Regions from separate parts of the Listeria marthii genome, predicted to be linked through region 1. Evidence: riboswitches for the same ligand, from Rfam matches in the RefSeq annotation. Region 1 holds a riboswitch; each other region holds the start of a gene.
The links. A riboswitch is a leader RNA that binds a small molecule or an ion and turns the genes downstream of it on or off. The one in region 1 is predicted to bind S-adenosylmethionine.
Positions count from the first base shown of each region.

Region 2: another riboswitch for S-adenosylmethionine. It lies ahead of HCJ55_RS08080 (ABC transporter substrate-binding protein); the one in region 1 lies ahead of HCJ55_RS04570 (5-methyltetrahydropteroyltriglutamate--homocysteine S-methyltransferase).
Region 3: another riboswitch for S-adenosylmethionine. It lies ahead of HCJ55_RS12450 (O-acetylhomoserine aminocarboxypropyltransferase/cysteine synthase family protein); the one in region 1 lies ahead of HCJ55_RS04570 (5-methyltetrahydropteroyltriglutamate--homocysteine S-methyltransferase).
Region 4: another riboswitch for S-adenosylmethionine. It lies ahead of metK (methionine adenosyltransferase); the one in region 1 lies ahead of HCJ55_RS04570 (5-methyltetrahydropteroyltriglutamate--homocysteine S-methyltransferase).

Region 1 covers NZ_JAASWB010000002.1:349,911-355,602, reverse strand. The annotation lists gene HCJ55_RS04590 (calcium-transporting ATPase) at 1-2,517, shown strand, start outside; gene HCJ55_RS04585 (Imm8 family immunity protein) at 2,644-3,012, shown strand; gene HCJ55_RS04580 (DUF1294 domain-containing protein) at 3,026-3,283, opposite strand; gene HCJ55_RS04575 (RidA family protein) at 3,362-3,739, shown strand; SAM riboswitch class I at 3,803-3,900, shown strand; gene HCJ55_RS04570 (5-methyltetrahydropteroyltriglutamate--homocysteine S-methyltransferase) at 3,994-5,097, shown strand; gene uvrC (excinuclease ABC subunit UvrC) at 5,201-5,692, shown strand, end outside.
Region 2 covers NZ_JAASWB010000004.1:76,915-82,606, forward strand. The annotation lists gene HCJ55_RS08070 (ABC transporter permease) at 1-625, opposite strand, end outside; gene HCJ55_RS08075 (ABC transporter permease) at 636-1,586, opposite strand; gene HCJ55_RS08080 (ABC transporter substrate-binding protein) at 1,689-3,263, opposite strand; SAM riboswitch class I at 3,350-3,452, opposite strand; gene HCJ55_RS08085 (GNAT family N-acetyltransferase) at 3,593-3,871, opposite strand; gene HCJ55_RS08090 ((4Fe-4S)-binding protein) at 3,883-4,116, opposite strand; gene HCJ55_RS08095 (IMP dehydrogenase) at 4,295-5,692, shown strand, end outside.
Region 3 covers NZ_JAASWB010000007.1:50,692-56,383, reverse strand. The annotation lists gene HCJ55_RS12465 (DUF1269 domain-containing protein) at 1-215, shown strand, start outside; gene HCJ55_RS12460 (formate/nitrite transporter family protein) at 441-1,241, shown strand; gene metX (homoserine O-acetyltransferase MetX) at 1,281-2,387, opposite strand; gene HCJ55_RS12450 (O-acetylhomoserine aminocarboxypropyltransferase/cysteine synthase family protein) at 2,404-3,681, opposite strand; SAM riboswitch class I at 3,790-3,890, opposite strand; gene HCJ55_RS12445 (HdeD family acid-resistance protein) at 4,129-4,656, shown strand; gene HCJ55_RS12440 (Crp/Fnr family transcriptional regulator) at 4,702-5,403, opposite strand; gene HCJ55_RS12435 (biotin transporter BioY) at 5,479-5,692, opposite strand, start outside.
Region 4 covers NZ_JAASWB010000003.1:18,625-24,316, reverse strand. The annotation lists gene asnB (asparagine synthase (glutamine-hydrolyzing)) at 1-1,678, opposite strand, end outside; gene metK (methionine adenosyltransferase) at 1,816-3,015, opposite strand; SAM riboswitch class I at 3,123-3,231, opposite strand; gene HCJ55_RS05550 (hypothetical protein) at 3,416-3,718, shown strand; gene HCJ55_RS05545 (L-lactate dehydrogenase) at 3,761-4,675, opposite strand; gene HCJ55_RS05540 (DUF2584 domain-containing protein) at 4,692-4,934, opposite strand; gene ytkD (RNA deprotection pyrophosphohydrolase) at 4,985-5,458, opposite strand; gene yidD (membrane protein insertion efficiency factor YidD) at 5,532-5,692, shown strand, end outside.

The DNA.
Region 1 (5,692 bases):
GATCCACTTTGGAAGCTTTTCCTTGAAACATTTAAAGATCCAATGGTTATTGTTTTAGTCATCGCTGCCTTGGTGCAGTTGATTTTAGGCGAAGTAGTTGAATCGCTTATTATCTTTTTAGTACTGATTGTGAACTCGATAATTAGCGTAGTTCAAACGCGGAAAGCGGAAAGTTCGCTCGATGCGTTACGAGAAATGTCTGCGCCAGTCGCCAAAGTTATTCGTGATGGTTCGAAGCAAAGTATTCATGCGCGCGAACTTGTCCCGGGTGACGTCGTTATTTTGGATGCAGGTGATTTCGTCCCAGCAGACGGCCGTTTGTTCGAAAGTGGCTCCTTGAAAATTGATGAAGGGATGCTTACAGGGGAATCCGAGGCGGTTGAAAAATATATCGATACCATTCCTGATGAAGTAGGGCTTGGCGACCGTGTCAATATGGTTTTCAGTGGTTCCCTTGTTGTTTATGGCCGTGGGATGTTCGTCGTAACAGGCACTGCGAGTGAAACAGAAATCGGAAAAATTGCCGGTTTACTAGAAACAGCAGAAGCGAAACAAACACCATTACAACGAAAACTAGAATCATTTAGTAAAAAGTTAGGCATTGGTATTTTAGCACTCTGTGTACTTATTTTTGCAGTCGAAGCTGGTCGTGTGTTACTTGGCGACAATTCAGCGGATATGGCAACGGCGATTTTAAATGCCTTTATGTTTGCCGTGGCTGTAGCAGTAGCAGCAATTCCGGAAGCACTTTCTTCTATTGTAACGATTGTACTCGCAGTCGGAACGAACAAAATGGCGAAGCAACACGCGATTATTCGGAAGCTCCCAGCAGTTGAAACTCTAGGCTCCACAAGCGTTATTTGTACAGATAAAACAGGAACGCTAACACAAAATAAAATGACCGTGGTTGATTACTATTTACCAGATGGAACGAAAGAAAACTTCCCAGATAGTCCAGAAAAATGGTCCATCGGGGAGCGCCGTTTAATTCATATTGCGGTACTTTGTAACGACTCCAATATTAATAGCGAAGGCAAAGAACTAGGCGACCCAACCGAAGTGGCGCTCATTGCCTTTAGTAATAAAAATAATCAAGATTACAATGAAATTCGCGAAAAATTCATCCGTGAAGGCGAAATTCCTTTTGATTCAGATCGTAAATTAATGTCAACGCTACACACCTTCAATGACAACAAAGCAATGCTAACAAAAGGTGGACCAGATGTGATGTTCGCGCGTTGTAGCTATGTGTTCCTTGACGGCGAAGAAAAACCAATGACAGAAGAAATTTTAACGAAACTAAAAGAAACTAACGAAGAATTTTCCAATCAAGCGCTGCGTGTTCTAGCGTATGGTTATAAACGGATGCCGGCTGATACAACCGAATTAAAACTAGAAGACGAGCAAGATATCGTACTTGTTGGCTTAACTGCAATGATTGATCCGCCACGTGAAGCCGTTTATGCATCGATTGAAGAGTCGAAAAAAGCCGGCATTCGCACTGTGATGATTACCGGAGACCATAAAACAACGGCGCAAGCAATCGGCCGTGATATTGGTTTAATGGATGCCGACGATATCGCGTTAACTGGTCAAGAACTCGACGCAATGCCAGAAGAAGAACTCGACAAAAAACTTGAGCATATCGCTGTCTACGCCCGTGTATCTCCAGAAAATAAAATCAGAATCGTCAAAGCTTGGCAGAAAAAAGGCAAAATCACCGCAATGACTGGTGATGGTGTCAATGATGCGCCTGCCCTAAAACAAGCCGATATTGGTGTGGCAATGGGAAGCGGAACGGATGTTGCTAAAGACTCCGCTGCAATGATTTTAACTGATGACAATTTCGTTTCAATTGTGGACGCAGTTGGGGTAGGTAGAACCGTTTTTGATAACATTAAAAAATCAATTTCTTACCTATTTGCAGGAAATTTAGGCGCAATTATCGCGATTTTATTTGCGCTCGTGCTCGACTGGATTAACCCATTCACAGCACTACAATTACTATTTATCAACTTAGTCAATGACTCCTTACCAGCGATCGCACTAGGTATGGAAAAAGCAGAACCTGATGTAATGAAACGCAAACCAAGAGATATTAACGAAGGTATTTTTGCCGGTGGAACGATGCGCGCCGTTATTAGCCGCGGCGTCTTAATCGGTATCGCCGTTATCATTTCGCAATACATCGGAATGCAAATTTCACCAGAGATGAGTGTCGCAAAGGCATTCACTACACTTATCCTAGCGCGTACATTACAAACATTTGCAGCTCGCTCGAACGTCCAAACCGCATTTGGCGCAGGATTCTTCAGCAACAAATACGTTATCGGCGCCGTATTACTTTGTTTCGTCTTATACGGAATCACCGTACTACCAGGAGCTCGCGAAATCTTCTCAATCCCAGCAACATTCGGCTTACATGAATGGTCGATTGCAGCAGGCTTAGCACTCGGAGCAGTTGTGATGATGGAGATAATTAAAGTAGTTCAGAATAAATTTTTTAAAGAAGCGTAAAAAAACAGAAATCCCTTTTTAAAATGAGGGATTTCTGTTTTTTAATAATACATTGAGTGCTATATCTATTATATACTGAATATAGATTCTTAGATTAACAAATTTTAATTCACACGGAGGAGTTAAATGAAAAAACAACATAATTCAAAACTTGTTTTATTACAAGAAATCCATTCAACAGAAATAGAAGTCCCGCTTAAAGATTGGGAATATGACCCAGAAAAAGAACTTTATCTAGTTATTGATTTGTTTATTGGAACAAATGATGGCACGAAAAGAGGCAATTATTTTCACATTCCAGTGGTAACACCAGCAACTTTGTATAAACTTCCAAAAGGGAAACGAAAAGCAATCGTATTGGAATATTATCGTTATGATTTACTTTTGGATAAAATAGAATCCATTTTGGAAAAATGTACAAAAGAGAGCTGGGATGATTCTTGTGAAGCGCTGCAAAATTATTTCTTTTGGGAATATGAAAATTACAAAGCTTAAAATTTAATGGAGATTAATACAACCACCAAACCAAAACCCCAACAGTCCAAACCATCGCAAGCGGCACTAAAATCCGGAACTTCGGTTTTTGTGTTTTATGATGAAACAACTGCATCGACATCCAGCTACCAAATGCCCCGCCGAGAAATGCGGTGAAAAGCAGTACAGATTCAGGTATCCGATAAGCGTGTTTAATTGCTTTCCGTTTATCGATAGCGAATAATAGAAAAGAAATAAGCGTTATCGCGATTAAATATATTGTTAAAATCATCCAGAAATCCCCCTTCGTTGCTAAAACAAACTTTATTGATTAGAATAAAAGCATACCATAAAAGAAAGCAGGGATAAAATGGCAAAAGAAATTATTCAAACATCGTCAGCCCCAAAAGCACTTGGACCATACTCACAAGCTGTAAAAGTGAACGGACTTATTTTTACGTCAGGTCAACTTGGTATTAACCCGGCAACTGGAGAATTAGCAGAAGGCGCGACAAAACAAGCCGAGCAAGCTTTTAAAAATTTAGCAGCAGTGTTAGAAGAAGCAGGTTCTGGACTGGATAAAATCATCAAAGCGACCGTTTTCTTCAAAGATTTAAATGAATTTACGGCTGTAAATGAAGTTTATGCGACATTCTTTTCCAGTGATTTCCCAGCGAGAAGTGCTTTCCAAGTAGCGAAATTGCCGCTTGATGCTGAAATTGAAATCGAAGTTATCGCAGAAGCATAAATATTCAGAAATAAATTTGACAACTACGAGAAGCAAACGATATAATAAGAACCAATTACATAGTACTTATCAAGAAAGGTGGAGGGTTCTGGCCCAGCGAAGCCTTGGCAACCGGATTTTTCACGGTGCCAAATCCAGCAGGTAACACTGACAGATAAGGCACGCGAATCAGGTAAATTCACTTTCCCTTAAAAGCTGTCTTTTGAGGGAAAGTTTTTTTGTACATAAAAATAAAACGAATTGAGGCGAAGGAAATGAATCAAGTAGCACCATTTTATGCAGATCATGTTGGAAGTATTTTACGGACAAAGGCTATTAAAGACGCGCGGGAGAAGTTCCAAGCTGGCGAAATAACAGCCCAAGAGTTGCGCGAAGTTGAAAATACAGAAATTAAATACATTGTCGAAAAGCAAAAAGAAGTCGGCTTAAAATCAATCACAGATGGCGAGTTTCGCCGTGCTTGGTGGCATTTTGACTTCTTGGAGAATTTGGATGGGGTAGAAGGATACGATGCGGCTGGAGGTATTCAGTTTAGCAAAGTGCAAACAAAATCGCATTCGGTAAAAATCACGGCTCCGATCGATTTCACCACGCATCCATTTATAGAAGATTTTATTTTCCTAAAAGAAGCAGTTGGTGAAAATCATGTCGCGAAACAAACGATTCCAAGTCCAGCAATGCTTCATTATCGCGGCGACATTGAGTATCAGCCATATTTAGATGATGCCGACAAATTTGCCGCTGATTTAGCGACTGCGTATCAAAAAGCGATTCAAGCATTTTATGATGCTGGCTGTCGTTATTTACAATTAGATGATACGTCTTGGAGCTATTTATGCTCGGATGAACAACGCGAAGTCGTGCGACAAAGAGGATTTGATCCGGACACATTGCAAGAAACGTATAAAAATCTTATCAATGAATCTATCAAACATAAACCAGCTGATATGGTCATCACAATGCACATTTGCCGCGGGAATTTCCGTTCTACATGGATTGCGGAAGGCGGCTATGGACCAGTTGCGGAAACCTTATTCGGTCAATTAAACATCGATGGTTTCTTTTTAGAATATGATAACGAACGTTCTGGAGATTTTGCGCCATTAAAATATGTGACGCGCCCGGATTTGAAAATCGTTCTCGGCTTAATTACTTCGAAAACAGGTGAATTAGAAGACGAAGCGACGATTAAAGCGCGAATTGCAGAAGCGAGCGAAATCGTCCCATTAAGCCAATTACGCCTAAGTCCACAATGCGGATTCGCCTCCACAGAAGAAGGCAACATCCTGACCGAAGAAGAACAATGGAATAAATTACGCTACGTTGTCCAACTAGCAGAAGATGTTTGGGGTAAATAACTAATAAGAAGAGCTAGCCACATTTGTGCGCTAGTTCTTTTTGCGTCTTTACAAAAATGGCAAGTAGGACTAGAATAGATGTTCAAGAAGGAGGGGTGCCCCTTTGGATGACAAATTACAAACTAAATTAACCTTATTACCTGAATCACCAGGTTGTTATATTTATAGAGATGAAAATAACGAAATTCTGTATATCGGTAAATCAAAATGCTTGAAAAACCGCGTAAAATCCTATTTTCATAGCAAACAAATCGGAAAAACAGCAAGACTTGTACGGCAAATTCGCGATTTAGAATTAATCATTACTACTTCCGAAAAAGAAGCTCTACTACTCGAAATGATTTTAATTCAAAAATATCAGCCACCTTTTAATATCCAGTTAAAAGAAGGACCGAGTTACCCATATATTAAAATTACGAACGAAAAAAATCCGCATATCGAAGTCGTGTTGGAAGTAAAACAAGATGGTGCGCACTATTTTGGCCCATATCCTGGTCGCTATTCCGCTAGACAAACCGTAGAACTAATCGAAAAACTATTTCCACTCTGCAGATGCGACGGAAAGCCGGGCCGCCCGTGTTTATATTACCACCTA
Region 2 (5,692 bases), on a different contig from region 1:
GCTTGAACATAATGTGGAAAAATCCGCCACCCGATGACTTGGAGTACAAAATGAATTCACGTTCTTTTAGTGTCAGGGTTTCTGCCCGGACTATCCGCGCCACTTCCATCCAAGAAAGCAATCCGATAATGATAATAATGTTCGAAATTCCCGGTTTTAAGTACGCATTTAAAATCATTAGTAGGAAAAATGACGGAATCGACATGAAAATATCGAGAAAACGCATCACCATATTGTCAACGAAGCCACCAAAGTATCCACTAACTGTCCCAGCGAGCGTCCCAACGACAACGGCAATCATCATCGCAAACACACCAACAAGTAGCGAAACCCGGCCACCGTACAAGACACGCGTCAAGTAATCCCGACCATGGTCATCCGTCCCAAACCAGTGCGACGAATTTGGTGGCATCAGTTTGTCCTGAACGGAAAGAGCATTAGGGTCATAAGGCGAAAGGAACGCAAAAATACAAGCCACCGTGATAAGTATCAGCACACTCGTCGCAAAAACAGCGCGGCGGTCAGCAAGCATAAAGCGCCAAAAACTACGCTCTCGTGTTGCGTGAACCACTTCTGCATCCCGCTCGAAATCTTGCATTGTTTTTTTCGAAAAATCTAATCGCATCATGAACTCCTCACCCCATTTCCCTAATCCGCGGATCGACAATCATATAAGCTAAATCGGCCAGCAAGTTTCCGATAATTAATAACAGCGCTGAAAATAGTGTAATCGCCATAATAACTGGATAATCTAGTTGGAAAATCGCGTTAATTCCAAGCGAACCCATTCCCGGCCATGAAAAAATACTTTCGGTAATAAAAGCGCCTGTAATGACTTGCGGAAGTGACATCCCAAGTAGCGTTATGACTGGCAACAAGGAATTTTTCAAAACGTGATGCCCCATAATTTGTACTTTTGACAGCCCTTTTGCATAACCGAATAAAACATATTCTTCTTTTAATTGGTTAATGGTATTCGAACGGACGTAGCGATAGTATGCCGCGCACCCTTGGAAAGTCAGCGTTATAACCGGCAAAATTGCATGCTCCGCCATATCCCAAAAAGAGTCGACCCCAATCGTTCGCATTCCTAAACTCGGAAGCCAACCTAGCTGAATCGAAAATACATCTATTAAAATCATCCCAAACCAAAAAATCGGAATCGAAATCCCTATATAAGAAATCCCATTTAACACTTTATCAATCCACGTATTTTCATAATTCGCCGCAACCAAACCAAGTGGAATTGATAATAGTAGCGTTAGTACAAGCGAAGTTCCCACCAAACCAAGTGTCGCCGGAATTCTCTCTAAAATTTGTTGTAAAACTGGCTGGCTGTTCACAATCGAATAACCAAGATTCCCTTGCAACAAGTTTCCAAGCCAAATAAAGTACTGCACATAAATCGGTTGATCAAGTCCTAAGCTCTGTCTAATCCGCTCCACATCATCAGGATTCATATCAGGCGTAACAAAGGAATTCACGGGATCCCCGGGCGCTAATTTGATAAGGGCAAACGAAATAATCGAAATAATAAATAGCATCGGAATAATTTGCAATACGCGTTTTATGATTGTTTTTAGCATAATTTATCTCCTATCTAAAACACTAAAAATGACAAGTAAAAATCTGAACCTGCCAAAAAACAAGCATGGCAGGTCAGATTTTTCACGAATGATTTTTAATTATTATTCCGTTAAATATAATTTAGAAAGATCACGGAACATTGTTACTGGTTGTGGTGTTGCAGCTTTTTGTCCACCGTAACGGCTATCAAGAGCTAGCACTGCATTATCATAAGAAATTGGATAAATTACAGCGTCATCAGCAATTGTTTTTTGGATTTTTTCATAGATTTCTTGACGTTCTTTGTCGTCAGCAGTTACAGCACCTTTTTCCCAAAGTGCGTCTAGGTCTTTGTTGTGGTAGTTTGAGTAGTTGTAAGGCGCATCGCTTAGGTATAGGGATTTATATGCATCCGGATCGTTCCCCATGATATAACCATTTAGCGCGATCGAGTAATCTGCGTTTTTACGGTCAAGTGTGATGTTGCTAAGTGCATTTGGATCTGTTGGTTTCAAGTCCAGTGTCACGCCGATTTCTTTGTATTGTTGTTGCAAGTAAAGCGCGATACTTTCTTGTGATTTACTGTTGTTTAAATAGTAAACAGTTAGTTTTTGACTTGTATCAAAACCACTTTCTTTTACTAATTTTTTCGCTTTGGCAATGTCTTGGTCGTATGTTTCTACTTTATCAGTGAAATATTTCGTGTTTTCTGTTAGGAATGAGGAAGCTGGTTTTGCGTATTCATCTGAACCGTAAGCCGCATCAATGATTTCTTCACGGTCAAGCGCATAAGAAAGGGCTTGGCGAAGTTCTTTTGATTTAAGTGCTGGTTGGTTTTCGTTGAATGTCGCATAGCTTAAGCGATTTTCCGGGTAAGTGATAATGTTTACCGCGCTCGCTTTCTCTACTTTGTTTCTATCAGAAGGTTGAATAGATTTTAAGTTAATTTCACCATTTTGCAGTGCTAAATTAGCTGCGTTTTGGTCTTTTGTGATTCGGAAAGTAACTTTATCCAATTTCGGTTTGCCGTCAAAGTAGTCGTTGAATCTTTCTAAGGAAACGTATTCCCCTGTTTTGTATTCAACAAATTTGTACGGACCTGAGCCGATTGGATTTTTGTTTTTATCACTTTTCTCGATGTTTTCTACCCCTTCAAAAATGTGTTTTGGAATTGGGAAGAAAGTTTTAATTGTATTTTCAAAGGCTGGAGCAACAGTTGGTAATGTGAATTTCACCGTTGTGTCGTCTACTGCTTCTACTTTTACAGGTTTATCGTCAAAAACAAAGTTGCCGCGGTTCGGGCTGTTTTGTTTTGTATCTAAAATAGAATTAACAGTAAATACTACATCGTCTGCAGTTAAAGGTTTGCCGTCGTGCCAAGTTAAACCATCTTTTAGTTTCACAGTGTAAGTTAAGTTGTCATCTGAAATATCTAAGCTTTTTGCAAGTGCCGGTTTCCCGTCAACTTCCCAAAATAGCGGTGCGTATACAGCTTGTTGAATCGTTAATGTTACACGGTCAGAAGCGTAGTTAGGATTGATAACTTCTGGATCTCCTGTAACTCCGATAATAAGAGAGCCGCCGTCTTTCGCTTTGCCTGAACCGTTTGCTTTGTCTGAACTAGCGCCAGAACCTCCGCAAGCCGTTAACACCAAGGCAAAAACCGAGATAACCGCTACTAATAAAAATTTCTTCATCTAACAAAAACTCCCCTCTTTAAGCGCTAAAAAATAACGCTTCCTCTGTTTTTTGGTCAGAATCGAAGCGCCTCATTAAAAGCTACTACTTATCTGCCAGAATATTACTTCTGATCGGAATTAGCATAGAACTTGCGCTCCGCTGCTGGGTTTCACTGGGCCGATTCCCTCCACCACTCTTGATAAGAAAACGTAATACTATTATTCCTATAAGTTTACTGTGAATTAAAGATACACTGAAACAAAGCAGATGTCAAGAAGAGAAAACTGAAATCCCAAAAATTATTTTATAAAAAAATAGACCGGGCAGAAAACCCAGTCTACGCTTGTTATTTAGATGCTTCTACTTCTTGATATTCCGGCTTCTTAGAAAACTCAGCTTTTGCAAATGGACAAAGCGGAATAATTTTCTTCCCTTCTGATTTTGCTTTTTCAACCGCGCGTTTCACCAGTTCTTGGGCTATTCCTTGACCTCGAGCCGCATCATCCACGCCAGTATGGTCAATAATAAACATATCTTCCCCAGTTGGCACAAAAGTCACTTCGCCAACCTCTACGCCTTCATCATTTACAGCATAAATTCTATTTTCACCATTTTTATATTCCATTTAATCTCCTCCTATTTCTCGATATATTGAAGCGCTCCACTTGGGCAAGTATGAATCACCCGCTTCGCCTCTTCTTTCGATACATTATCCGGCATAATCCACGGTTTTCGGTCCAAATTAAAAAGTTCTGCGTTACCTTTTACACAATTACCCGAATGCTCGCAAACATTTGTATTAAAATAAATATCTATATCCGCCCCGCGATACTTACGGTAGCCTCGTTCAAGCAGCGTTTCCTCGTCCATCTGATTACCTCCTTCGCCAAAGTTTCTCTACCTTTCATCTATTCCACTCATCACCCAAAAGAAAACGTCCAGAAACATTCCTAAAAAAGCTCCCCCAATCATTGACTTTCCTGCCAGTTATTGAAATAATAAAGATATTTTATAAATTCATTTAAAAATAGAAGAAGGAGTGGAAATAATGGCATTTTATTTTGAAGAACCGTCCCGCACATTTAGTGAATTTTTACTTGTTCCAGGCTACTCATCCGCTGAATGTGTTCCAACAAACGTTAGCTTAAAAACACCAATCGTAAAATTTAAAAAGGGTGAAGAATCTGCTATCACAATGAACATTCCGCTTGTTTCCGCAATTATGCAAGCTGTTTCCGACGATAATATGGGTATCGCTCTTGCTACAGAAGGTGGCGTATCATTCATCTTCGGCTCCCAGTCCATCGAAAGTGAAGCGGCAATGGTTTCTCGCGTGAAAAATCATAAAGCTGGTTTCGTTATTAGCGATTCCAACATCAGCCCAGACAAAACCCTTCAAGACATTCTTGATTTAAAAGAAAAAACTGGTCATTCCACAGTTGCAGTTACAGAAGACGGCACGGCGCACGGTAAATTACTAGGAATCGTGACAAGTCGCGACTACCGCGTAACGCGCATGAGCCCAGACGAAAAAGTTGCTGATTTCATGACTCCTTTCGAAAAATTAGTTACTGCTAACAAATCGACCACTTTAAAAGAAGCTAACAACATTATTTGGGACAACAAATTAAATGCCTTACCACTTGTAGACGACAATAAAAACTTAGTCCATATGGTATTCCGCAAAGACTATGACTCCAATAAAGAAAACAAATTAGAACTACTTGATTCCTCGAAACGTTACGTTGTTGGAGCTGGTATTAACACGCGTGACTATGAAGAACGTGTTCCCGCTCTAGTAGAAGCTGGCGCAGACATTCTTTGTATCGATTCCTCGGAAGGTTACTCCGAATGGCAAAAACGCACACTTGACTATGTTCGAGGCAGATACGGCGATACGGTCAAAGTTGGCGCAGGAAATGTCGTTGACCGCGATGGTTTCCGTTATCTTGCCGAAGCTGGCGCTGATTTCGTTAAAGTCGGCGTTGGTGGTGGTTCAATCTGTATCACTCGTGAACAAAAAGGTATCGGCCGCGGCCAAGCAACTGCCTTAATTGACGTTGCTAAAGCCCGCGATGAATATTTTGAAGAAACTGGTGTGTATATTCCGATTTGTTCTGACGGTGGAATTGTGTATGACTACCATATGACGCTAGCTCTAGCAATGGGTGCTGACTTCATCATGCTTGGTCGTTACTTCTCCCGTTTTGACGAAAGCCCTACTAACAAAGTGAATTTAAATGGCACGTATATGAAAGAATATTGGGGCGAAGGAGCTAACCGCGCGCGTAACTGGCAACGTTATGACCTTGGCGGCGACAAAAAATTATCCTTTGAAGAAGGCGTAGATTCTTATGTTCCTTATGCTGGATCCTTGAAAGACAATGTCGCAATCAGCCTTAGTAAAGTCCGCTCTACGATGTGTAACTGCGGCGCGCTCAATATC
Region 3 (5,692 bases), on a different contig from region 1:
AAAGAACGTTAAAAACGATTCCAGAAGGCTCTACAGGCGTTATCCTTATTGCAACAGAACAAGAATTAGCAAATGTAAACGATGTAGCAATGGATGAGTTACATGGTCGCGTGCAACGTATGGATGAAGCAATCGTAGCCCAAGAAATCAAAAGCGCACAAGAAACAGAAGGAAAAGCAAAAGATTCCGCTAAAAAACATTGGTTTGGTAAATAAAAAAAGTTGAAATGAGGACAGAGAAATCTGTTCTCGTTTTTTTGTTTTAAGTTTATAAAAACGGGGAAACTAACACCATAAAACAACAAATGAGAAATTTTTCAAGATGGTAACGCTTAACTGATTTTTATTTTCTGAAAACTATTTGCATCAAATTAAAAACATGCTACAATAAACAAGTTGTGAATTTCACAAGAAAATTTTTTTGTTTGGAGATGAAATAATTTGGATGTGGAAAATAGTCCATTAATGCAGAAAATTGATTATAGTACGCGCAAAAAAATTGATTTAGTAAATAATAGTATTCTTCGTTATATCGTGCGCGCGATGTTAGCATGTTTATTCTTGACACTAGGGACTGCGGTTGCTGTAATGATTGGTGATAAAGTCGATCATTTTGCGCCAGGACTTGGTAAAATCACGTATGCATTTATGTTTAGTTGGTCGCTCGTAATGATTATTTATATGAATGCTGAGCTTGGTACTTCTAACATGATGTATATGACAACTGGTGTTTATCAAAAAATTGTTAAACCAGGAAAAGCATTACAAATTTTGCTTTTATGTATTGTTTGTAATTTATTTGGTGGAATTCTTGCTGGGTACTTAGTTTCCTTGACATCTGTTTTCCATAATTTACCTGCAGACCATTTCTTATTTACTGCCGTTAGCGGTAAACTTGAAAAAGCGCCACTAGAAATTTTTGTGGAAGGTATTTTCGCTAATATTGTTGTAAATACCGCCGTGCTTTGTACGCTTCGAATGAAAGATGATGCTGGGAAAGTCATTGCGATGGTTTTCATTATTTTCATCTTCGCATTCTTAGGATTCGAGCACGTTATCGCCAACTTCTCATCATTCTCATTAGCATTTTTCGCTTCTGGTGGAACACTTGCTGCAATGACAGCGGGCAATGTGACCGTCAATTTAGTACTTGCTTTACTAGGGAATTTTGTAGGCGGAGGCCTTGTTATCGGGCTCGGCTATGCTTGGCTTAACCGAACGAAATCAATTTATAAAGACTAATAAAAAAGTGACCTCGGAAAATTTCTGAGGTCACTTTTTTTATATGCTTTTAACGGGTAAATTGCTTAAAAATGAGCGGATCAGTGGTTCGAATTTCGGCACTTCTTTCTCGACTAAGAAGGCGTCATGGCCGTATTCGGAAGCCACTTCATGGTAAGTAACCGGCACATCCCATTCTTTTAAAAGTTCGTAGCCACGGCGTAAATCGTGAATCCGGAAAAGTTGATCGGTCGTGATGCCGATAAGCAAATACGGAATTTTGATTTTCGAAAAAGCGGGCAAATCGTCTTTCGCAGGCGCCGTAACGTCAAATAGATCAATTGCTTTCGTTAAATACAAATAACTATTCGCGTCAAACCGCTCGACAAAAGTATCGCCTTGATATTGCAAATACGACTCGATTTGAAAATGCTCTTTTGAGAAAGCAGCAGGGGAAGACTCGGCGACAGTGAAGCGTTCAAATCGTTTCGAGAACAGCTCGCTCGTCCGGTAAGTCATCATTCCGACCATTCGAGCCGTCGCAAGCCCGCCCTCAGGTTGACCAACATAATTACCGCCATTAAAGTCGGGATCATTCAAAATCGCCATACGCATAATCAGATTATAACCAATCGCATCAGGTCCGGCAGCAAGCGGGGAGGCGATATTGATAATACTATCTGTAATATCCGCATAATCAATCGCCCATTCTGTCGCCTGCATTCCACCCATCGATCCACCAATCACCGAAACAATCCGCGTAACCCCAAGCTGTTCCAAAAGCTCACGCTGGACTTTAATAATATCTTTAATCGAAAAACCGGGAAATTGCAATCGGAAAGATTCGCCCGTTTTTGGATTAATAGAAGAAGGGCCGGTCGTGCCACTACAACCACCAAATACATTCGTGCAAACGAGGAAATATTTATCCGTATCGATCGTTTTCCCCGGTCCGATATAATCATCCCACCAACCAGGTGCATCGTCGTCAAAATGTTTCGCCGCATGAGCAGTCCCAGTGAGTGCATGTTCTAACAAAATACAATTATCGCGTGACTCAGAAAGTGTCCCGTATGTTTCATAGCCAACTAAAACTGGGCTTAATGTTTCTCCATTTTCAAGTAGAAGAGGACTTTTTTGAAATAGTTCTTTTTGTTGTAAGGTCACTTCTCTTCACTTCCTCCTAAATTTGCTCTAGTGCTTTCGTTAAATCTTGAATGATATCATCGGCGTTTTCAATTCCAATCGATAAGCGAATCGATTCTGGTTTCACGCCAGCTGTTAATTGCTGTTCTTCGCTTAGTTGTTGGTGGGTCGTGGATGCTGGATGGATGATAAGCGATTTTGCGTCGCCAACATTGGCTAGGTGTGAGAATAATTCTACGGATTCAATCACTTTTTTACCAGCTTCATAGCCGCCTTTAACGCCAAAAGTGAAAATCGAACCCGGGCCTTTTGGTAAATATTTTTGGGCTAGCTCGTTGTATTTATTATCTGCTAAACCGGGATAGTTTACCCAAGCTACTTTTGGATGGTCGTTTAAGAAATTGGCGACTTGTTTAGCATTTTTAACGTGTTGTTCTAGGCGAAGGGATAGTGTTTCTAGGCCTAAGATAAGCAAGAAAGCGTTGAATGGGGAAAGTGCTGCGCCAGTGTCACGAAGGAGCGAGACGCGCAGTTTGGTAATATAAGCCGCAGCGCCAACATCGTTTGTGTAGGAGAGGCCATTATAGCTATCATCTGGCACAACTAACTTTGGAAACTTGCCATTTGCCCAGTTGAATTTACCTGAGTCAATGACCGCTCCGCCAATCGCAACCCCATGACCACCGATGAATTTTGTTGCCGAGTAAACGACGATATCAGCGCCAAAATCAAATGGGCGATTTAAATAAGCGGTTGCGAATGTGTTGTCAACGATGAGCGGAATATCGGCTGCGTGCGCAACGTCCGCCACTTTTTCGATATCAACAATATTAATATCAGGATTTCCAATCGTTTCAATAAAGACAGCTTTCGTATTTTCTTTAATCGCTTTTTCGAAATTTTCAGGTTCGTTAGGGTCAACAAAAGTAACGTCAATCCCAAATGTTTTAAATGTATGAGAGAAAAGAGTGTGCGTTCCACCATAAAGTGTTGCTGCTGCGACGATATGATCCCCGGAACCAGCAATATTTAAAATAGAGTAAGTAATAGCGGCCATGCCAGAAGCAGTTGCAACGGCACCAATACCACCTTCAAGTAAAGTTAACCGTTCTTCTAAAACAGCAGTAGTAGGATTCATAATGCGGGTATAAATATTTCCAGTTTCTTGTAAACCAAATAAGGCTGCGGCATGTTCCGGGCTATCAAATGTATACGATGTTGTTTGATAAATTGGCACGGCTCTAGAATGCGTATCTCCGTCGGGCGTATGTCCACCGTGTACTTGAATTGTTTCGAATTTATACTCATTACTCATAAAATCCACTCCTCTTTAATATGTATTTATCAGTAATTTCCATCAAAAAACCTCCCTAGCAGTATATAAGCCGCCAGAGAGGATAGAGTTTCCTAAACATGGATTTCCGACTTATCTTTCAGAATATACTGCTGGAATTAGCACCGTGAAAATAAATTCCGGTTGCTAAGGCTTCAAAGGGCCAGTCCCTCCACCTTTCGTGATAAGAAAATACTATTAAATTAAGTTATATATTACGCTGGATGCTATGAATTGTCAACTATGTATTAAAAAAGGCTAAAATTAGTACTTTTTATGATATTTTTGTGAAAAAGGCCTTTTTTTAGGGCAATAATTACGCGCGAAAGGTTTTAAATCCGCTTTTTTAGGCTATTATAGTTAAGACTAATTATATTTCATTAAACATGGGGTCGAATTAGAAAAAACAAAGGGGAGTTGAAATAAAAAATGAAAACTTTTACACGAATTCTTGTTTTATTAGCAGGGATTGCAATGCTTATTCTTGGGATTTGGTTCTTGTTCCATCCGGGGATTTCATTATTAACATCGGCATTAATGCTAGGTTTCTTATTACTAATTTCTGGTATTTTCCACACAATCTCTTATTTTTCAGACAGAAAATCACAAAGTGTGTCTGGTTGGGTGCTAGCGGACGGGATTTTATCCATCTTACTAGGTTTCTTGCTATTATTTAATGAATTTGCTGGACCAGAAATAATTGTATTACTTTTTGGTATGTGGGTATTGTTTGCTGGTATTATGCGTACAGTAGGTGCATTTACTGCTAAACAAAATAATGTACAAGGATGGGGCTGGATTTTAACAATCGGTATTATTGGTATCGTTGTTGGCTTTATCGCTTTGTTTAATCCAATTGTTTCTGTAATCGGTGTTATAATCGTTGTCGCAACATTCTTCATCGTTCAAGGTATCGGTGCAATTGCAACATTCTTCTTTATGGGTAAAAATTATTAAAAAATAAAAAGGCGCTATCCACTAGGATAGCGCCTTTTTTTGCATTTATATGTATGGATTATATGTATCTTTCAGTTTTTGCTTATGAATTTCAAAATTATTAATACGCCAAGGTTTAGGCGAAAGGGCAATAATACCATCTTCCTCTAATTTTCGTAAATTCGTCGCCACGTAAGCTCGAGCTAAATTTAGATAATTTCCTAAGATTTTTTGCGTAAAATAATATGGAATCAAACAAGAGCCATCTGTTTCAATTCGGCCAAATCGTTCTCCACAAGCAATTAATCCAGCTAAAACTTTCTCATTAGAAGGTAAATTTGCATAAGCTTCGCGTTCTAGCATTGGTGTAACCATACTTTGCATAAGTGCGTTCATCTGCCAAAATACATCTGGTGAACTTAAGAATTTATTCAGAACATATTTACGTTCAAATTGATAAAGACTAACCTCACTTATCGTTGTGTAATTTACTGGTGATATCGCGCCACCAAGTAGTGTAAGCGGTCCGATGCAATCTTGTTTGCCTAAGAAGCTGATAATGTTATCTTCTTTACAAGTATTTTTGCTCATCGCAACTACGCCTTCTTCAATGATATAGAAGTACTCCGTTTCCGCGCCTTCTGCTAAAATCTGTTGATTGCGCCTAAAGCGAATTCTTTTATATGGAAGAACTGCTTCACTAGAATCTTTTAATAAATTAAGTAAATCTACGTTGTAAAAGCTATTTTCCTCATTTAGTAATGACATATACCGAGTCCCCTTTTCTCAGTGGTAATCATTATCATTATATAGGAGTTAACTTCAAATGTGTATCAATGGGGCTTATGTTGCTTTAAGAAGTTTTGCTTTGATGAGGCGATCACGAATAAGAATCCCTAAAAGCGCCGCGAAAACGGCTTTAATAATACCAGGAATAATAAATGGCACCATTCCTGTTAAAAAGGCAGCTGGCCAGTCAAGCCCAGTGCTAACTTTCAGCCATAACACGCCGAAAATAAGCGTGACGATTGCGCCAAGTATATTGGCAACAATAGCA
Region 4 (5,692 bases), on a different contig from region 1:
TCATTTCGTCTTTTAACCAGTGACGAATTGGTACTGGGAATCCTAGTTTACGGCGGTTAAGTACGTGTTCTGGTACAAATGTTGCTGCCGCTTTACGTAAGATATATTTGGTTGTTCCATTGGTTGTTTTCATTGTATCTGGAATATTTCTTGCCACGTTGTACACTTCTTTATCAAGGAAAGGTACACGGACTTCCAGTGAATTAGCCATTGTCATGCGGTCAGCTTTGAGAAGAATATCTCCGCGAAGCCACGTATGAATATCAATATACTGCATTCTTTCTACAGGATGATAATTCGTTGTTTCTGCATAAAATGGATCTGTAATGTTCGTATAATCATGACCAGCTTGATATTTTGGAAGTAAAATTTGTTTTTCTTTTTCGGTGAACATTTTGGCGTTTCCGATGTAGCGTTCTTCCATCGGCGTTGTTCCACGTTCTAAGAAACTTTTACCACGCATTCCTTCTGGCATAATACGCGCCAAGTTATTTAACATTGATTTAAATACGCCTGGCATTTTGTTAAACATTGCAAGGGAATTTGGTTCGTTATAAATGTTATAACCACCGAAAAGTTCATCTGCGCCCTCACCAGATAATGCTACGGTTACTTGTTTGCGAGCTTCTCTTGATAAAAAGTAAAGCGGAATAGCAGCCGGGTCAGCAAGTGGATCATCCATATGCCAAACAATTTTCGGTAATTCTTTCATATATTCTTCTGGTGAGATAACATAACTAATGTTTTCTACGCCAAGTTTGTCCGCTGTTTCTTTTGCTACATCGATTTCACTGAAACCATCGCGTTCAAAACCAACTGAGAATGTTTTGATTGCTGGGTGGTATTCTTTGGCAATTGCTGCAATAATCGATGAATCAATGCCACCAGATAGGAATGAACCAACTGGTACGTCAGAACGCATATGCATTTTAACAGAATCATACATTACGTCACGGACTTCTTTAATCCATGCGTCTTCTGATTTAGTTACTGGTGCAAAAGATGCTTTCCAATAAGTCGTAATTTCCATTGGTTGACCAATTTTTTTCGTAAACTGATGTCCTGGCTCTAAACGTTTTACATTTTTAGTTAAGGAATCTGGTTCTGGAACAAATTGGTACGTCATATAATTTTGTAATGATACTTCATCTAATTCTTTTTCTTTTAACGCATGTAAAATGGATTTCTTTTCAGAACCCATGAACAGTTTGCCGTCTTCTTCTGCGTAGAAAAATGGTTTAATTCCGAATGGGTCGCGTGCGCCGTAAACAAGTTCTTCTTGTTTGTCCCAAATCACAAAACCAAACATCCCGCGAAGGCGTTCTGCTGTTTTTTCTTTGTATTTCGCATATGTAGCGATAATTACTTCGGTATCACTTTCGGTTTCAAATGTCATTCCTTCAGCAACTAATTGCTCACGGAGTTCCACATAGTTATACACTTCTCCATTAAAAATAATCCAGTAACGTTCATTTTCATACGTTAAGGGTTGATGACCGTTTTCTACATCAATAATACTTAAACGGCGGAAACCAAATTGCACGTGATCATCTGTGAAGTATCCTTCATCATCTGGCCCACGGTGCGTAATCATACTATTCATTTGTCTAAAGGTTTCTTTATCAGCGCCAGTAATTTCTGTAATGCGGTCATGTACGCATCCTACAAATCCACACATGGTAACATTTCTCCTCTATAATAGATAATCATTTTATCTTTTTTTCACAACGTCTATCATATCATAACTAAACGCTCTTTGCACTGTTTAGGAAAGAAAAAAACCGAACATTTCTAAGATGAAATGCTCGGTTAGACTTATTTTACAATTAATTTTTTCAATGCTTCTGCTTTATCAGTTCTTTCCCAAGGTAAATCAAGGTCGCTACGGCCAAAATGACCAAAGGCAGCTGTTTGACGGTAAATTGGGCGGCGCAGGTCTAGCATATGGATAATGCCAGCTGGTCGTAAGTCGAATAATGCATTTACGCCATCGATTAATTCTTGTTCGGAATAGTCACTTGTTCCATACGTATCAATCGAAATCGAAACCGGACGCGCAACGCCGATAGCATAGGCTACTTGTACTTCTACTTTTTTAGCAAGTCCAGCAGCTACGATATTTTTCGCAACATATCTTGCAGCATAAGCGCCAGAACGGTCTACTTTGGTCGGATCCTTACCGGAGAATGCTCCCCCGCCATGACGTGCATAACCACCGTATGTATCTACGATGATTTTACGGCCAGTTAAACCAGCATCGCCAAGTGGGCCACCGATAACAAAGCGGCCAGTTGGGTTGATAAAGTATTTCGTATCTTCATCTAAGAAAGAAGCATCAATCACTTCTGGGAAAAGATGTGTGTGCAAGTCTTTCGCAATTTGTTCTTGTGTGATATCAGGATGATGTTGAGTTGAAACAACAATCGTATCAATCCGAACTGGTTGATTAAATTCATCATATTCGACAGTTACTTGTGTTTTCGCATCTGGACGCAAGTAATCTAATTTATTTGTTTTACGTAATTCGGTTAATTTGCGAGCTAAACCATGCGCTAAGAAAATCGGTAATGGCATTAATTCTTCTGTTTCGTCTGTTGCAAAACCGAACATTAAACCTTGGTCTCCTGCTCCGATTGCTTCAATAGCAGCGTCAATTTCGTTGCCACTTCTGGATTCTAACGCTTCGTCTACGCCTTGTGCGATATCTGGTGACTGCTCATCAATTGCCGTTAAAACAGCACATGTTTCTGCATCAAAGCCATATTTTGCACGGGTATAGCCGATTTCTTTAATAGTATCGCGAACGATTTTAGGGATGTCTACATAAACAGACGTCGTAATCTCTCCCGCTACTAATACTAAACCAGTCGTCACCGTGGTTTCACAAGCCACACGCGCGTCCGGATCTTTTGAAATAATTGCATCTAAAATTGCATCAGATATTTGATCTGCAATTTTATCTGGATGTCCATCAGAAACCGATTCTGATGTAAATAGATGACGGTTTTTAGCCAATTTTAATTTCCTCCTTTAGTTCTCTCCAAATACGTCTCATATAAAAAGCCTCTCCCTATTTTGCACAAAACGCGCACGAATAGAGAAAGGCTATAATTATACCTTTGCTCTCATCGTTCAGAAGATAATACTCCTGCAACAGATTAGCACCTTTCACATATATGTGTAGGTTGCTGGGCTTCAAAGGGTCAGTCCCTCTACCGCTCTGGATGAAAGATAAATTTTAATTCTAAAATAGAATACCATAAACTGAGGCCAGATGCAATAATAATTCGGTTTTGAATTCATTTCCATCCCTTAAAAATGGCGTTTGATTATTTTTCACTTATCATTATTTCCAACCTGTGGTATGATAGATGGATAAAAAAGATGTTTTACTTAACTAAAGGAGATTGTATCTATGAGTTTAATTCCGCTATCCTTGATTATTTTTCTTGGGTTTTTAGCAGTTGTATGTTTATTTGATTTTGTGTTTCGTTTATATTGGTTTAAATATTTCCTAGCAACAATGGGATTAATTGCAAGTGGTGTGGTATTTTTCATCAGCTTTTACGGCGGTGGGATGTCCCAAACAGAAATAGCAATTGCCATTTTTATCGGCTCATTTGGTGAATATGTTGTGTCACTTATCATTAGCCTAGTTCGCTTTATTTCCAAAAAATCAAAAAAACCTAAACAAAAGAAAAAAGCTAAAACAGCCTAAAAAGCTAGCGACGTAAATGTCGCTAGCTTTTTTTATGAAAAATTATCGTTCAATTAACTGAAAAGCTTTTTTAATAATTTCAGCTGATGCAACAAAACTAGCCTCTTCATCTACAGTTAGTTTCGGTTCTAAAATAGCTATTACCCCATTTGCACCAATAAGCGCTGGTTGACCAATGTAAGTCGTTGTTTTTTCGGAATACACAGCTAACGGAAAAACTTGTTTAGCATCTGTTAAAAGCGCATCCACAATTCCCGCCGCGGCTGTCGCTATCCCAAAACTCGTCCAACCTTTTCCAGTTAAAATATTCCAGCCACCACCGCGAACAGCATCTTTTAAAGCTGGTAAATCAAGTGGTGTTGTTATTTTGTAATCGGCGATACTAATGCCGCCAATTTTCACCGTTGACCAAGCAACAAATTGCGATTCGCCGTGCTCGCCAAGGACGTATCCCTCGACACTCTTTGGATTAATATGTAACGTTTCCCCGACTACTCGTCTCATTCGCGCTGTATCAAGCGATGTGCCCGTCCCAAACACCCGCGAACGATCAAAGCCCGAAACTTTCTGAATAAGCATCGTAATTACATCACACGGATTCGTAATATTCACAAAAACCCCTTTAAAACCCGTCGCTACAATCTTCGGTACAATCTCTGCCACAGATTTGCTTGTTTCAACAAGTTCTTCCATTCGATCTTCCCGAAGTAGCGTTTCTGGCCCAACTGCCATCACAATCACATCTGCGTCCGCCAGCGCATCCCAATCGTTCGATGTGATAGTTGTATAAGAACGCGTCATCGAAGCCATATCTCGTAGTTCTAACGCTTCACTTTCTGCCTTTGTTTCGACCTTATCAATTAAAACAATTTCATCACAAATCCCTTGAGTAACAAGGGAAAAAGCCACGTCGCTTCCAACATGACCTGTACCAATTATTCCTACTTTGCGTTTCACAAAATCCCCTCCAAAATTAATTACTTGAATTTAATGCGATTAATTCATATTTAATGATGGTTTTATTATTTTCCCATACGAGTTTTCGTGGAATTGCTTCTCCAAGTGTTTCGCCTTCTTTTGTTTTACGAACTGCGATTGGCACATCAATTGGATAAATCCGATACCCTACTTTTTCAAGTTCAAAGAAATTATCAGAAATTCGTTTTTCATTTCCTTTTGTTACGATCATTGTGTTTACCTCTAGTGGCATACCCAATTTCTCCACCTCCATTTTCTTTTATCATAGCAGAGTTGACCCCTGTTTGACTAGTTTTTATCGGCTAGAATCCGCTCAGCTTGTTTCACAATTTGAACCATCCCAGCATCACGCATAAAAAAACTGAATGCCGGGTGTAAAATAAATTGACTCAATGCTCCGCGCAAAACGACGGGCCCTTTTGTTTCTAAGTAATCAGCTTTTGTTTCGATGGCGGTAATTTTTGTCGCGTAAACCCGTTTCGTGAACGTCCGCTCCTTGGATTCAACCAAATAATCAGCTACAAAATAAAAAGCATCACTAATTGCTCCCGTTTCTTCCATGAGTTCTCGTTTCGCTGCCGCCAAATTACTTTCCCCAGGCTCCCCTTTGCCACCAGGAAATTCTAGTCCGCGAATTTTATGTTCCGTAAAAAGCCAGCCATCTTTCATTTTAGGAATAATCAGCACATCATCCGGATTCATTTGCTGTTCTTCAAAATAAATCGTCACTTTGTTTCCAAGTGTATCATTATAAATAAACAAAAACTCACTTCCTTTTCTTTTTTCAAAAATATGGTAAGCTGTATGTAAGCTGAAATTTAGAGGATGAATATTAATGAAAAAAATTCTTATCGGAGGAATCCGACTTTATCAAAAATATATTTCGCGGTTCACCCCGGCGACTTGTCGTTTTTATCCAACCTGTTCTGCTTACGGGATTGAAGCGATACAGACGCACGGTGCTTTAAAAGGAAGCTACCTCGCGATTAGACGTAT